Regions from separate parts of the Paenibacillus sp. FSL H8-0537 genome, predicted to be linked through region 2. Evidence: riboswitches for the same ligand, from Rfam matches in the RefSeq annotation. Region 2 holds a riboswitch; the other holds the start of a gene.
What was found. A riboswitch is a leader RNA that binds a small molecule or an ion and turns the genes downstream of it on or off. The one in region 2 is predicted to bind cobalamin.

Region 1 (3,207 bases), 600 kb from region 2:
CAGCTGCAATTGTTGAAGCACAGCCTGAAGCAGCTCGGCCTGCGCTTTATACGGATAACGGTCAAGCCCATAAGTTGGCACAATTAGCGTAACCGCCTGCCTGTTATCGCCAAGCACCTCATGCGACAGAGCGATTGCCTTTTCCGAATCATGAACGGCAGGGATGTCCTTGTAAAACGGCGAGGTCGAATTTAGAATGTTGGCTGTAGCGGTTGGATAACCCAAAAACAGCTCCTTCACCAGCTGCTCGCGGTCAATAATCAGACTCAGCGCCTGACGCATCTTCAAATCATTAAATGGCGCTTTGGCACCGTTCGGATGCAGGTAGTGGGAAATCGTCGATTTTGCCGTCGATACAGCAAAGCGGTCATCCTTCAGCAGCTCCTCGGCAAGGGCAGGAGGAATAGCTCCCAAATCCATGACGCCCAAAATCTCCCCAGATTTAAGGGCAGCCAGCCTTGTATCAGGGTCCGGTATGACGCGGACGCGGATTTTTTGAGCTTTTGCTTTTTCGCCATAATAGCCGTCGTAAGCTTCTAGCAAAGAATATTGATCCTTCTCATGCTGCACAAGCTTGAAAGGACCTGTTCCTTGCGGCAGGCCGTTGAAATCGCCGTTGTCGTCAAAATTATTCGGGCTGTACATCGGACTTGAGAAGTTGATCATTGAATACAGCAGCGTCGGCTGCGGATTTTCGAAAACAAGCTTAATCGTGCTTTCATCAACCTTCACGACTTCCTGAAGGCTAGGGTATGAATGATTAATGTCCAGCGTATAGAACGGCGAACTCTTCGGGCTCACCTGCTTGTAACGGGCAAAATTTGCAAGCGCCGCGTCCGCGTTGAATGGCGCGCCATCGTGGAACGTCACGCCTTTGCGCAGCATGAAGGTCCATTCCTTGCCATCAGCGGACATTTCCCACGATTCCGCCAGCTTTGGAGCAGGCTTGCCATCCTCAGAAGCAGCAATTAGCGGCTCCCATACGTATAGAATAGTGCTCGTGTAATAAGCATCTTGTGGTCCTGGTGCTAAATCCCGCGGCGCAGCCAGCACGATTTCTTCAGAAGCAGCATCCGCAGCGGCGGAAGGAGCAGCAGACTGCTGCGACAGCCCATTATTGCTGATGGGTTCATTTGAGCCGTTGGCACCACTGCAGCCCATCAGCGCCAGCAGCAAGCAGAGGCTGAATAAAACACCCATTCTTTTTTTATTTCTTGCCGTTTGTGTACGTTTCATCTTTTCTATTTCCTCTCCCTCTAGCAAAATCATCTTCCTGTAAAAATCCGCAAAAAAAAAGACAGCTCTGCCTCCAGTCATAGGAAGGATAGAGCTGCCTGTTATTGTTATTTTCCATCATAGCAAATAAGCATGCGCGCTAACACTTCCCTATTCTCCGTAGGTTACAGCAGTGTTGTCAGAACAGGCAGGTCTCCTGGCTACCGGAAATAATGCTGCTAGCTGCCTTCCCATTCTCGCTAAGCGAGATCAGTGGCCTTGTAGCTTCAGCTAATCCGTAACAGTGGCGGGACCGCGTCGGTTTTGCACCGAACTTCCCTTTTAAGCTCCAGCCGCAGCTGTCGCACCTTATTCCCACAATTTTTCAGTTGTTTGCAAATCTGGTTGATTATATACCAGCCCTTTCATTTAAGCAACCTTTCCCTCCGCTTTCCTTTGTTTATTTTCTGATATAAAATAAAGTAGATAGCATTTCGTAACTGGAGGGAACGACTGATGAAACCACAATTTCAGCCTTTATTTGAACCATTCACTTTCACGAATGGCATGTCTGTACATAATCGTATTGTAATGGCGCCAATGACAACCTGCTCGTCCAATCCGGACGGTACAGTGCCTGATGAGGAGCTCGCCTACTACAGCCGTCGCAGTGCGGGGCCCGGCATCGTCGTTACAGCTTGCGTCTACGTAAGCCGCAACGGCAAAGGCTTCCCGGGCGAATTTGGCGCGGATACCGACGAAATGATCCCAAGCCTCAAGCGTCTGGCCGATGCGATTAAAAGCCGCGGCGCGAAGGCGATTTTGCAAATTTTTCATGGCGGAAGATCCTGCTTCCCTGGCCTAGTGCCGAATGATGATTTGGTGAGCGCCAGCAGCATTGCCCAGCAAGAAGGCGGTATTGTACCACGCGAGCTAACCGAGGAGGAAATCAAAGCGATTATCGCCGACTTTGGCGAAGCGACCCGCCGTGCAATTGAGGCTGGTTTTGACGGCGTAGAAATTCACGGTGCCAACGGCTATCTGCTGCAGCAATTTTATTCCCCGGCTTCCAATGTACGTACCGACGATTGGGGCGGCTCGGTCCATAAACGGATGGCTTTCCCGCTCTACGTCGTTGAAGCCGTTCAGAAAGCCGCAGCTATGGCGCCACAGCCATTTCTGGTGGGCTATCGCTTCTCGCCGGAGGAGCCTGAAGAAGAAGGCTTGACGATGGAGCATTCGTACCATCTGGTTAACGCTCTAATCGAGCAGAAGCTGGATTATTTGCATGTGTCGCTTAATGATTTCTGGTCGAAGCCGCGCAGAGGCGAACAGGATTCACAAAGCCGCATGGCCTGGTTCGTCGAAAAATACAGCGAGCACATTCCATTCATCGGAGTTGGCGGCATCACAACTGCCGAAGAGGCTCTGCAAGCGAAAAACTCCGGCGTGCCGTTCATCGCCCTAGGCCGCGAGCTCATTATCGACCCGGATTGGACGGAGAAAATCAAGCAAGGCAACGAGCAGGATATTGTGACTACGCTGTCCAAGCAGGATCAAGAGCGTCTTGTCATCCCGAATGGCTTGTGGGGAGCCATTACGCATGCGCCAGGCTGGTTTCCGATAACGGAATAATTGCAAAGTCCACCCTATCGATCACAAATAGGCACAAGGTGAAACGGCTGTCGCCGTCCTTTGGCGGCGCGGCGCGTTTCGACCCGAGACTAACAATTTGACATTTCTATAAAAGTAGATATACTAATCCTCATGGATACTTTATCAATACTTAAAGCTGTGTCTAACGAGAAACGGTACCATATTTTAAAATGGCTGAAAACACCTGAGGAGCATTTCGGGCCTCAATGCCATCTAACCGATGCTTGTCAGTTTGCTGGAGGCGTCTGCGTCGGTTCGTTTGCTGAAAAATCGGGCCTTGCGCAATCCGTTATATCCGGCTATTTAGTGAAAATGCATAAAGCAGGCTTGCTGGAG
Region 2 (3,207 bases):
ATCATTAAGCAGTACTGCTTCCATCGCCAAATGAAGTGGCGAGACAGCTGGCATCGCGGCTGACTCCACCCTCGATGAAGCAGCTTTATCAACCGGAGCTGGAGCTGGCTTCACGGGTGCGGCTGGAGGCGCTATGGCAACGGCTACGCCGCCGCCTTGCCCATTTTCATTTCTCGGCTGGTCTTGCATCGCCATTTGCGGCTCCTCCCGCTCCACCAAAGAGTCCGCCCTATCATATTCATCCTCAGGATAGTCTCCATCACCTGAGAGCTCCGGCATTCCTGCCGTATGAAGCGCCCACGGCTCATTCTTCTCTTGCAGACGCTGGTGAGGCTTCAAAGGCTGCGCGCCTTCGCCCAGCGTATATTTGCGCTGATAGCCACGCGGCGTAATCATCAGCCCATCATAATTAACGGTTGTGGAGTTGCCGATAACGACCGTTGTCAGCATGCCGATATCATGGTCAAGCATACGGGCAAGCGTCGTCACGACAATATCCTCACGGTCGCGGTACGCGCTTTTCACAATGCCAACCGGCGTATCTGGCGAGCGGTATTTGAGCAAAATACGCTGCGTCTCCACGATTTGCCGTGTTCTTCTGCCGCTGCGCGGGTTATAAAGCGCAATGACGAAATCCGCTTGTCCTGCCGCTTCTACTCTGCGCGCTATCAGCTCCCAAGGGGTCAAATGATCGCTTAGGCTGATCGTGCAAGCATCGTGCATAATCGGTGCGCCGAGCAGGGACGCTGTCGAGTTAATGGCGGAAATGCCGGGAATGACTTCAACCTCTACCCCGCCATTACGCTTCCAGCCCTTCTCAATCAGCACCTCATACACGAGTCCTGCCATACCGTACACGCCCGCATCGCCGCTTGATATAACGGCAACCTTCTTGCCGTTCTCCGCCTGGCGCACCGCTTCCTGCGCCCGGCTGACCTCCTCCGTCATCCCTGTCCGCACAATCGCCTGATCGCTGATTAGCTCCCGAATCAAGTCCACATACGTGTTATAGCCGATGACTATATCGCTCTCCTGAATCGCTTCACGGGCGCGTTTCGTAATATGCTCGAAGCTCCCTGGGCCGAATCCGATTATTAACAGCTTGCCGACGCCTGCTTCACTCATTGATGCCCAACTCCTTCTATGTAGCAATTTACAATTTCTATCCAACAAAAAAAGCACCTCTAACGATATGTGTTAGAAATGCTTGAAAAGACCAATGTCCTTGTTAAACGCAGACAGCGAAGGGCCATCCAATCTCTAACACCTTCCTAATATCCACGTAGGTTTACAGTGTCGTTGAAATAAGCAGGTCTCCTGGCTTTGAAGCGTCAGTCGCTTCATACAGTGGCGGGTCCGCGCCGGTCTCTCACCGACTTCCCTATTAAGTCAACTTGGGCGCCTTGCGCACCTGCTGACACTTATTCCCTTCCTATTAAATTGTAATCTTAATGATAACATTAGATTGTATGATCGACAAGTGCGTTTATGCCATCAGCCTAGACGCAAATAGAGCCAGCGCAAGCTCGGACTGCATGTCCATGCTGGCGCCAGCTCTATTTTTCAAAATATAAGAATTTATAAGTTTTGCACTTATAAATGGGCTTATATTTCACCCTCGAAACGGCAGCTTTGCCGTCAGAGGACGGCTTCAGCCATTTACGCGTAAAGGTTTATTTCTTCTCCAGTGTTTCCCAAGCCGCTTTCACGAGAGAATCAAAAAGCTCGTCATCCTCTTCCAGCTCATCCTCAACAGCTAAAAGATCCTCTTCCTTGCCTGATTCATTTAGAAAAAATAAACCGTAGCCCCACTCAGTCGCCTTGCGGCTGTGAAGGGCAATTTCGTATTGGTTCGTCTGACCCTCTACTTCAAAATGAACCTTGCCTACGAAACCAGATTCCTTGGAGTTCGTCATGCTAGCATGCAAAATATTTACTTTCATCTTTCATTCTTCCTCTCTTTACCGTTACGACACCAGCTGCTGAAGTTGATTGACTTGATTTAACAGCTCGTTGATTTTGTTAATCGTATTTGGAATTTCCGTTGCGTCAACCAATGCTTTGCCGTCTTCGATCTGCTTCAGCACCGCATCAATGCCTTCCTGCAGCTTCAAATTATAATCGACCACGGTCTGATGGACATCCTTGGCAAAATCCGGCGCTTGCAGCTCGCCAAACTGCTTGATAGATTCCTGCACAGCTACTAGCTGTTCCTTATAATCGGCGCGTGCACTTGCATCGTTTACGGCTTGCTCCGCAAGCTGCGTCGCCTGCTCGCTGAAGCTTGTCAGCGTCTGCATGTATGAAGCCGCCCCCGTCACATAGTCGGCCGAGCTCGATACGGAATTGACCGCCTGCTTGGCATCCTCGAATAACGAGCATCCTCCTAATAATAACATTCCAATGATTAAAAGTATGCTTTTTCCTGAACGAATGGTCATGTTTAATCTCTTCCTTTCCGCCTGTATGGCACAGAGCACTATTTATACGGCATAAGCGTCCAAACGGTTGCATTTCGTCTTATTAATAAGCTTGTCCATCATTTATGTGGGCTATAAGATCAAATGAGACTAAAACAGCCCGAAGATTTCGTGGATTTCATTTAAACCATTTTCTTGTCAACCGACATTTCACACCTATCTGCCAGTTACTTGTACGACAAAAAGGAGCTGCCACGAGGCAAGCTCCTTCACTATCGTTTTACAGACGATTCCATGAATGAGTATCTCGATTCATTTGGGATTGATTACTTTGCTTGATTTAATCGATAAAATGTACATATTGCAGGAACCTTTTCAGTATAACCGCTGCCTGCGCCCTCGTTACATTCTCCCTCGGGGCAAAGCGTCCGTCCACCATTCCTTTCATAATGCCGTCTTCCGATGCTCGGACTACCGCAGCTTGCGCCCATGAAGAAATGGAGTCTCGATCCGTGAAAGCATCCAGATGGCCTCCCTCTTGCCCATCGCTACCGGTTCCATGGCTGGTGAAGGTTAAGGCCCCAGCAATCACAACGGCCATTTGCTCGCGGGTAATTGGATCGTTAGGCGCAAAACGGCCGGCACCGATGCCACTAACCAGCCCGTTAGCCACTGCCGCATTTACTGCAGATGCATACCATGCGGATGCAGGGACATCCGCAAAACGATCACCGCCCTCGCTCTCCTTCACGGATAGCCCTAGCGCACGAACGAGCAAGGCTGAGAA

Region 1: it holds a riboswitch for cobalamin, as region 2 does, so the genes downstream of both, MHB80_RS10680 (ABC transporter substrate-binding protein) here and cobJ (precorrin-3B C(17)-methyltransferase) in region 2, are expected to answer to the same signal.

The regions. Positions count from the first base shown of each region.
Region 1 is NZ_CP150290.1:2,550,204-2,553,410, reverse strand. It holds gene MHB80_RS10680 (ABC transporter substrate-binding protein) at 1-1,236, opposite strand, end outside; cobalamin riboswitch at 1,405-1,602, opposite strand; gene MHB80_RS10675 (NADH-dependent flavin oxidoreductase) at 1,732-2,850, shown strand; gene MHB80_RS10670 (helix-turn-helix transcriptional regulator) at 2,983-3,207, shown strand, end outside.
Region 2 is NZ_CP150290.1:3,154,317-3,157,523, reverse strand. It holds gene cobJ (precorrin-3B C(17)-methyltransferase) at 1-1,125, opposite strand, end outside; cobalamin riboswitch at 1,290-1,440, opposite strand; gene MHB80_RS13390 (hypothetical protein) at 1,674-1,943, opposite strand; gene MHB80_RS13385 (DUF6376 family protein) at 1,968-2,441, opposite strand; gene MHB80_RS13380 (leucine-rich repeat protein) at 2,761-3,207, opposite strand, start outside.